DNA from 2 places in the Actinoplanes sp. NPDC024001 genome. Region 2 is predicted to be linked to the other one. Evidence: riboswitches for the same ligand, from Rfam matches in the RefSeq annotation. Region 2 holds a riboswitch; the other holds the start of a gene.
The links. A riboswitch is a leader RNA that binds a small molecule or an ion and turns the genes downstream of it on or off. The one in region 2 is predicted to bind thiamine pyrophosphate.

Region 1: it holds a riboswitch for thiamine pyrophosphate, as region 2 does, so the genes downstream of both, AB0F81_RS11275 (thiamine phosphate synthase) here and AB0F81_RS19435 (ECF transporter S component) in region 2, are expected to answer to the same signal.

The regions. Positions count from the first base shown of each region.
Region 1 is NZ_JBEZZB010000022.1:4,283-8,686, forward strand. Features, by position in the region: gene AB0F81_RS11260 (thiazole synthase) at 1-433, opposite strand, end outside; gene thiS (sulfur carrier protein ThiS) at 430-630, opposite strand; gene thiO (glycine oxidase ThiO) at 621-1,643, opposite strand; gene AB0F81_RS11275 (thiamine phosphate synthase) at 1,652-2,236, opposite strand; TPP riboswitch at 2,230-2,340, opposite strand; gene AB0F81_RS11280 (ATP-binding cassette domain-containing protein) at 2,376-4,022, opposite strand; gene AB0F81_RS11285 (methyltransferase) at 4,050-4,404, opposite strand, start outside.
Region 2 is NZ_JBEZZB010000045.1:30,372-34,775, forward strand. Features, by position in the region: gene AB0F81_RS19410 (metalloregulator ArsR/SmtB family transcription factor) at 1-48, shown strand, start outside; gene AB0F81_RS19415 (transcriptional repressor) at 45-446, shown strand; gene AB0F81_RS19420 (hypothetical protein) at 463-1,071, shown strand; gene AB0F81_RS19425 (DUF6328 family protein) at 1,051-1,569, opposite strand; gene AB0F81_RS19430 (alpha/beta hydrolase) at 1,601-2,413, opposite strand; TPP riboswitch at 2,556-2,658, shown strand; gene AB0F81_RS19435 (ECF transporter S component) at 2,724-3,314, shown strand; gene AB0F81_RS19440 (ABC transporter ATP-binding protein) at 3,318-4,404, shown strand, end outside.

The DNA of each region.
Region 1 (4,404 bases), on a different contig from region 2:
GCATCACCGCGGCGCAGCCCACGTCGGCCAGCCGGCGAGCCAGAATCGGGTCGTCCGTGGTGTACGGCAACACCGTGAACCCGTCCACGACCAGCATCTCCGCGGCCCGCAGCAGTTCCACGCCGTCCGGCAGCAGGGTCCGTTCGTCACCGATCACCTCAAGCTTGATCAGGTCGGTCTCGAACGCCTCCCGGGCCATCTGTGCGGTCTTCACCGCGTCGCCGGCCGTGTAGCACCCGGCGGTGTTCGGCAGCACCCGCACACCGAGCCGGTCCAGCATCGGCAGCAGCCCCGGCCCGGCCGCCTCGACCCGCCGCAGCGCCACCGTGACCAGCGTGGTCTCGGACGCCCGGATGGCCTCCTCCAGCGCGGCCAGGCTGTTCGCCCCGCCGGTGCCGAGGATCAGGCCGTTCTCCGGCAGAAACATCGTCATCCTCCCTGCGCGGCGGTGAGAACCTCGACCTTGTCGCCGTCGGCCAGGTCGACCTCGGCCCACGTCGAGCGGGGTACCACGGTCCCGTTGACCGCGACCGCCACGCCGCGCTGGGCGGCGATGAGCTCGGCGACCAGGGTCGCCACCGAGCATGTGTCGGACCGGCTCTCCGTCCGGCCGTTGATCGTCAGGCGCATCCGAACCTCCCGGGGGCGAAGTCGTTGATCAGGCTGTCGGCCGATCCGGTGAGCACCAGGTCGGCGATGAGTCGCGCGGTGATCGGCGCGAGCAGGACGCCGTTGCGGTGATGACCGGCGGCCACCACGGTGCGGCGGGAGTCGTCGAGGTATCCGAGGATCGGCGCGTTGTCCGGGGTCCCCGGCCGGTGTCCCACGGTGACCTCGGTGATCTCGTGCTCGGCGAGGCCGGGCACCAGGTCGAGGGCGGCCCGCAGCAGGTCGTGCACGCCACCGACGGTGATCGCCCGGTCGGTCCGCTCCTCCTGGGTGGCGCCGACCACCACCTCGCCGTCCGCGCGCGGCACCAGGTAGACCGGCCGACCGTCGGCCGATCCGTGGATCACGTGCCGGATCAGTCCGGGCTCGCCGCGCAGCCGCAGCACCTGGCCCTTCACCGGGCGAACCGGCAGGCCGGTGAGTTCGGCGGTGCCGCATCCGGCGGCCACCACGGTGACGTCGGCGTCCACATCGGAGAGCGCGCTGATCCGTTTCGGCACGATGTGCCCGGCCAGCCCGGCCCGCAGCGCGGCGACGACCCTGCGCGGGTCGACCTGCCGCTCGGCCGGCGCGAACACGCCGGCCCGCACCCGCGGCGACAGCGCCGGTTCCCGGTCCCGCAGCTGCGATCCGGTCAACGGCGCGAGTTTCTGGTGCTTCCACTCCCGGGCCGCGTCCGCGACGTCGTCGGCGGTCAGGGCCACTCCGAGCGTTCCGGCGTCGTCGTAGCCGACGTCGCCGAGACTCGCCGCGTACTCCGGCCACAGCTCGTTGGACGCCTCCAGCAGCCTGGTGAGGTGCGGATATTCGAAGGCCGACTCGCCGCCGGGCGCGAGCATCCCGGCCGCCACGTGCCAGGCGCCGCCGTCCCCGTCCGGTTCCGGGTCGTAAACGGTGACGTCGCCGCCGCGCCGCACCAGTTCGGCGGCGACGGCCAGCCCGATGATCCCGCCACCGACGACCGCGACGCGCATCCGGCCGCTCATCGCAGAGCCGCCAGGAATGCCGCAGCCGCTCCCTTCGGGTCCTCCGCGAAGGCGGCCACCGCCGCGACACCGTGCACCGCGAGCAGCGGCACCCGATCCGCGGTGATGCCACCGATCGCCAGGACCGGCGTACCCGGAACCGCCTCGGCGACGGCCGCGATCGCGGCCGGCCCGAGCGGTGGTGGCAGCCCGTCCTTCGTGGATGTGGTGAACGCCGGCCCGACCCCGAGATAGCTCGCCCCGTCGGCGACGGCCGCGCGGGCCGCCTGCGGGTTGCGGCAGGTGGCGCCGACGACGGCGTGTGGTCCCAGGACCCGGCGGGCCGCCGGCACCGGCAGATCGTCGGCGCCCACGTGCACCCCGTCCGCCCCGGCCGCCAGCGCCACCCCGACCCGATCGTTGACCAGCACCATCGTGCCCGCCGGGCGGCATGTCTCGACGGCCTCGACGGCCAGCGCGTACGCCTCGGCATCGGTGCTCTTGACCCGGATCTGCACGGCGACGTCGGCCAAGCCGGCGACCGCACGAACCACGTCGATGGAGTCGGTTATGACGTGGATGCGAGGAAAGAACCTGTGCATGAAGCACTCCTCCCTGCGCCGGCATTACCCGGATCAGGTTCGACGGTCGGGGGCGGCATCAGCCCCCCTCTCAGCCCGTTGCCCGGGCTCCCGTGGGGTTGTCTTGTAACCGGACCATAACCGGTCCGTGAAAAGAAAACTAGCGCACGTCCCAAACCGGCTCGGGCACCTCGACCACCTCGCCGTCGCTCCTGAACAGCACGAAACGATCGAACGACCTGGTGAACCACCGGTCGTGGGTGACCGCAATCACCGTGCCGTCGAACGCCTTCAACCCCTCCTCCAGCGCCTCCGCCGACGCCAGATCCAGGTTGTCGGTCGGCTCGTCGAGCAGCAGCACGGTGGCCCCCGACAGCTCCAGCAGCAGCACCAGGAACCGGGCCTGCTGTCCACCGGAGAGCGTCCCGAACCGCTGATCCCCCTGCGCCGCCAGCTCATAGCGGTTGAGCGCCTTCATGGCACCCGCGCGGTCCATCCCGGACCGGTGCTCGTCACCCCGCCAGAGGATCTCGACCAGCGTCTTCTCCAGCAGCTCCGGCCGGTCGTGGGTCTGCGAGAAGTGCCCCGGCCGCACCCGCGCCCCGAGCCGTGCCCGGCCGTCGTGCGCCACATGGGCCAGCGGGGCGCCGTCGACCGGTTTGTGCTCCAAATCCGGCTCGGTGCCGCCGGCCGCCAGCAGGCGCAGGAAATGCGACTTGCCGGTGCCGTTGGCCCCGAGCACCGCGACCCGGTCGCCATACCAGATCTCCAGGTCGAACGGGAAGGTCAGATCCTCCAGCTCCAGGCCCTCGCAGATCACCGCGCGCTTGCCGGTCCGCCCGCCGCGCAGGTTCATCCGCAGCGACTGCTCCTTCGGTGGCAGCGGCGGCGGCCCGGCCTCCTCGAACTTGCGCAACCGGGTCTGCGCCGCCTGATAGCGCGAGGCCAGGCCGTCGTTGTAGGCGGCCTTGTTCTTCAGGGTGAAGACCAGCTCCTTGAGCTTCTCGTGCTCCTCGTCCCACCGCCGCCGGTTCTCCTCCATCCGGTCGTGCCGGTGCAGCCGGGCCTCGTGCCAGGACGCGAACCCGCCGGGATGCGTCCACGCGCTGCCGCCCTCGACGGCGACCACCCGGTCCGCGGTCTGGGCCAGCAGCTCCCGGTCGTGCGAGACGTAGAGGACCGATTTCGACGACTCGCGCAGCCGCTGCTCCAGCCAGCGTTTGGCGGGCACGTCGAGGAAGTTGTCCGGCTCGTCGAGCAGCAGCACCTCGTCGCTGCCGCGCAGCAGCAGGTCGAGCGCGAAGCGTTTCTGCTCGCCACCGGAGAGCGTCCGCACGATCCGGCTTCTCGTCTCGTCCCACGGCTTGCCCAGAATGGACACCGCGACCGTGTCGAAGAGCACCTCGGCCTCGTAACCACCGGCCTCGCCCCAGTGCGCGAGCGCGTTCGCGTACGCGATCTGGCTCTTCTCGGTCTCGTCCAGAGCCGCGGCCGCGGCGCGCAGTCGCTCGCCTGCCGCGCCCAGCGCGGGCGCGACCAGGGAAAGCGCAAGATCTTCCAAGGTACGGTCGTCGCCGATCATGCCGATGAACTGGCGCATCACCCCGAGCCCGCCGGAGCGGGCGATGGTGCCGGTCTGGGTGGCGATGTCCCCGGCCACCATCCGCATCAGCGTGGTCTTGCCGGCCCCGTTCGGCCCGACGAGCGCCACCTTCGCGCCCTCGCCGACCCGGAACGACACGTCGGCGAAGAGCTCCCGCCCGTCCGGGAGCACGAAGCCGGCACCGGCGACATCCACGTAACCCATGCCGGCATCCTCCCCGCCGCCGCCGCTTCAGTCAGCCGATTTTCGGGTCACCCGCAGCACCCGGAAGCCTTTCTGGCTGGCCACCCGTTCCACCGCCCAGCCGCCCGCGACGAGCCACGCGTGCAGCGAGTCCCCGCCCAGGTTCCGGTTGATGACCAGCCAGGCGGTGCCGGCCGGCGCCAGCCGGGGCAGCCAGCGCTCCATCAGCGCGTGCAGCTCGGCCTTGCCGACGTGGGTGGGCGGGTTGCTCCAGATCGCGGCGAAGGTCACGTCGTCCGGCACGTCGTCGGGCGCGGCGACCCGGATCCGGTCGGCCAGGCCGAGCGTGCCGGCGTTCTCGGCGGTCAGGTCCCGGGCCCGCGAGTTGACGTCGATGGCGTAG
Region 2 (4,404 bases):
CACATCGTCACGGACGCCGTGAGCCACGCGAGGGAGGGCCGGTCGTGACTGACACCGGAGCCCCGCGCAACACCAAGCAGCGCAGCGCGGTCAGCGCCGTGCTGGCCGAGACCGAGGGCTTCCACAGCGCGCAGGACCTGCACGCGATGCTGCGCGAGCGGGGCGAACGGGTCGGGCTGACCACGGTCTACCGCACGTTGCAGGGCCTCGCCGACGCCGGCGAGATCGACGTGATGCGCCCGCCCGGCGGGGAGCATCTCTACCGGCGGTGCAGCCAGGGGCACCATCACCATCTGGTGTGCCGCTCGTGCGGGCGGACCGTCGAGGTGGCCGGCCCGGCGGTGGAGTCCTGGGCCGAGAAGGTGGCCGGGCAGCACGGCTTCGTGAACGTGTCGCACACGTTGGAGATCTTCGGCACCTGCCCGGAATGCGCCGCCAAGGGCTGAGTGGGAACCTTCCGGTGTGAAGCTCTACGCCGACCGCGTTCCCGTCGCCCTCCGTCAGCTGATCACCGACATCGCCGTCGTCCTCTGGGTCTATCTGTGGATCCGGATCGCGTTCTGGATGAACGATCTGGTGCAGAAGCTGGCCGTGCCCGGTCAGAAGCTGGAGGGCGCCGGCACCGGCATCGCCGACAACCTGGCCGACGCCGGCGGCAAGGTGGACGACGTCCCGGTGGTCGGTGACGATCTCACCGAGCCGTTCACCAAGGCCGCGGACGCCGCCCGTGCCATCGCCGACGCCGGCCGGGAGCAGCAGGAGTTCGTCGGCCAGCTGGCGCTGATCCTGCCGGCCGTGGCGGTCGCGGTGCCGCTCGCCCTGGTGCTGTTCTTCTGGCTGCCGTTGCGGCTGCGCTGGATCCGCCGGGCCGGGGTGGCCGCGGCGGTCCGCAACGAGCCGGCCGGCCGCGACCTGCTGGCACTGCGGGCCCTGGCCGGCCGCCCGCTGAACGAGCTGGCCAGGCTGGGCCCGGACATCGCGCAGAGCTGGCGGGCCGGCGACTCGGACGCGGTGGACGCGCTCGCCGAGCTGGAGCTGCGGCAGCTCGGGCTACGAGGACGCCGCCGCTGAGTCCTCGTCGTCCTCGCCCCACTCCCGGTGGAAGAACGGCAGCCCGGCCCAGAAGGTGAGGAACCAGCCGGCCGTGATCACGGTCAGCGGGATGGCCCACTTCCAGTCCAGCACGTAGTCGGTGATCAGCAGGACGCTGCTGACCATCGAGATCAGCATGAAGGCCAGCCCGCTGGACGCCATCTTGTGCGCGTACTTGACCAGCTCAGGTTTGCGGCCCTGCCGGAACAGCGCGCGGTGGAAGGCGACCGGCGAGATGATCAGCGCCGTGGCGAACGCCGCGCTGATCAGCGCCACCACGTAGACGTCCTTCTGGAACGCGGTGGCGTTCGGGAAGCCGTTGCTGAACGGGATGGTCAGCAGGAAGGCGAAGAGGATCTGCACACCGGTCTGAGCGACCCGCAGCTCCTGCAGCAGGTCCGCGAAATTGCGGTCCCAGCGCTGCTTCTCGGTCTCCTGGGACGAATTCTTTCGGGGGGATTGCGTTTCGACCGCCATGTCGCGCCAGCGTTCCCCCACAGCGTCATGGTCAAACGCCGATCCGTGCCAGCACGGCGTCCGCCAGTTCACGTGGCGCCTGTTCGGGCACCCAGTGGCTGACGCCCCGCATGGCGACCAGCTGATAGTCGCCCTGCACCCAGTCGGCGGTGCGCAGCGCGGCGGTCAGGCCGACCACGCCGTCGCGGTCGCTCCAGACGTACGTGGTGGGCACGGTGACCACGCCGGTCCCGGCCACCTGGTCCAGGGAGAACGCGCGGTACCAGTTCAGTCCACCGGTCAGCCGCCCGGGCTCGTGCATCGCCGCGACGTACTGCTCGGCGTGGTGCAGCGGGCGCAGCATCCAGCGCAGCATCGTGCCGTTGCGGGCCAGCAGCAGCCGCTCGGCGACCGACGACCGGAAGACCTGGAAGTAGGCGAACCGGGCCCGCTGCGAGGGGCGGACGCGCATCGCGAGCATCAGGGCACGCGGGTGCGGGACCGAGATCGCGGTGAGGGTGCGCACCCGGTCCGGGTGGCGGGCGGCGAGCAGCCAGGCGACGTGCGCACCCCAGTCGTGGCCGACCAGGTGGGCGCGTTCGACACCGAGAGCGTCGAGCACGGCGAGGGCGTCGGCGACCACCTCGTCCAGCCGGTACGCGGACACCTGGGCCGGGCGGGCGCCGGGCGAGCACCCGCGCTGGTCCATCGCGTAGGTGCGCAGGCCGGCCGCCTGCAGGCGCGGCGCCAGCAGGTCGAACTCCCGGTGGTCCTGTGGGAAGCCGTGCAGCAGCAGTACCGGATCGCCGTCCTCGGGGCCGCCCTCGTACACGTCGAACGTCAGACCGCGGGCCTTGACCTCCATGTGGCTCCCTCCCTGTTACTGGCCTTCACCTCGGTGTTAGCGTCATCGTCATCGAAACACATGCACCGAAGTTTGTTCGCGACGGCGGAGACCAGTGCGTCGCTTCAGCGATGCATAAGTCGAGGTAGGTCGCGAACAAACCTCGTTCCGACAGGGGAGCGCACAGCGCTGAGAGTGCGGGCGACCGCAGACCCTCGCACCTGATCTGGGTAATGCCAGCGCAGGAAGTTCGGTCTTTTCTCCAGCCGTTCCCGGGCATCGCCGCCCGGTTGCGGCGTGCGTCTCCTCCCGGTACCCGCTGGGAGGCGTTATGAACGACACCAACCCGAACCGCTGGCGCACGATAGACGTCGTGGTCGCCTCGGTCATCGCCGTCGCGTTCGGCGTGATCTTCTGGGCCTGGAACACCGTCTGGAGCGTCACCGAGAGCGCCTTCGCGTTCTTCCCGCCGGCGCAGACCCTGCTCTACGGGATCTGGCTGATGCCGGCCGTGCTCGGCGGCCTGATCATCCGCAAGCCGGGCGCCTCGCTCTACACCGAACTGGTCGCGGCCATCATCTCCGCCCTGCTCGGCAACAGCTGGGGCGCGACCGTCATCCCGCAGGGCCTGGTCCAGGGCCTGGGCGCGGAGCTGGCGTTCGCCGCACTGCGCTACCGCAACTACCGGCTGCCGGCCGCGCTGCTCGCCGGCGCGCTGACCGGCCTGAGCGCGGCGATCTTCGACTTCTTCGCCTGGAACTCGGAGACCGCCCTCTGGTCGTACCGCGTTCCGTACGCGCTGCTCACCGTGGTCAGCGGCACCGTGCTCGCCGGCCTGGGCAGCTGGCTGCTGGTCCGGGCGCTGGCCCCGACCGGTGTCCTGGACCGGTTCGGAGCGGGCCGGGAACGGGCACTGATCTGAGTCATGAGTGAGGTTCAGCTCCGCGGCTTCGGGTGGCGGCACGCCGGTCGCCGTGCCTGGGCGGTCCGCGGGCTGGACCTGCACATCCGGCACGGCGAGCGGGTGCTGCTGCTCGGTCCCTCCGGGGCCGGCAAGAGCACCCTGCTCGCCGCGCTGGCCGGGCTGCTGCCGGAGGACTCCGGCGAGTCCGAGGGCACCCTCGAGATCGACGGTCTAGAGGCGCGTAAGGCCCGCGACCGGGCCGGCATCGTCTTCCAGGATCCGCAGACCCAGCTGGTGATGGCCCGCAGCGGCGACGACGTGGCGTTCGGGCTGGAGAACCGGGGTGTGCCGGCCGGCGACATCTGGCCCCGCGTCAGCGACGCCCTGGACCGGGTCGGCTTCCCGTACCGAATCAATCGCTCGACCGCCGCGCTCTCCGGCGGCGAGGCGCAGCGCCTCGCGCTCGCCGGCGTGCTGGCCCTGCGGCCCGGCCTGCTGCTGCTCGATGAGCCGACCGCCAACCTGGACCCGCCCGGCGCCGAGCTGGTCCGGGAGGCGGTGGCCCGGGCCACCGGCCCGGAGACCACGCTGATCATCGTGGAGCACCGGGTGGCCGAGGCGCTCACGCTGGTCGACCGCGTGGTCGTTCTGGAGCCGGGCGGCGGCGTGCGCGCCGATGGCGCGCCCGAGATGATCTTTGCCGCCTACGGCGACAAACTGGCGGACGAGGGCGTCTGGGTGCCCGGCTTCAGCACGCCGCCGGTCAAGGCCGCAACCGGAGCAGACCCCGATCTGGTACGGGCGGAGCACGTCGCCGTGCCCGGCCGTCTGGCCCCCGTCTCGATCGGTGTGGGCGGCGGCGAGGTGCTGGCCGTCACCGGGCCCAACGGCGCCGGCAAGTCCACGCTCGCGCTGCTGCTCGGTGGCCTGCTGGCTCCCGGCTCGGGCCGGATCGAGGCGTTCGGCGACCGGCGCCCGCCGCACCGGTGGCGGGCCGCGACGCTGACCCAGCGGATCGGGTCGGTCTTCCAGAACCCGGAACACCAGTTCGTCACGAGCCGGGTCGCCGACGAGCTCGCCCTCGGGCCGCGCCGGGTCGGCCGGTCGC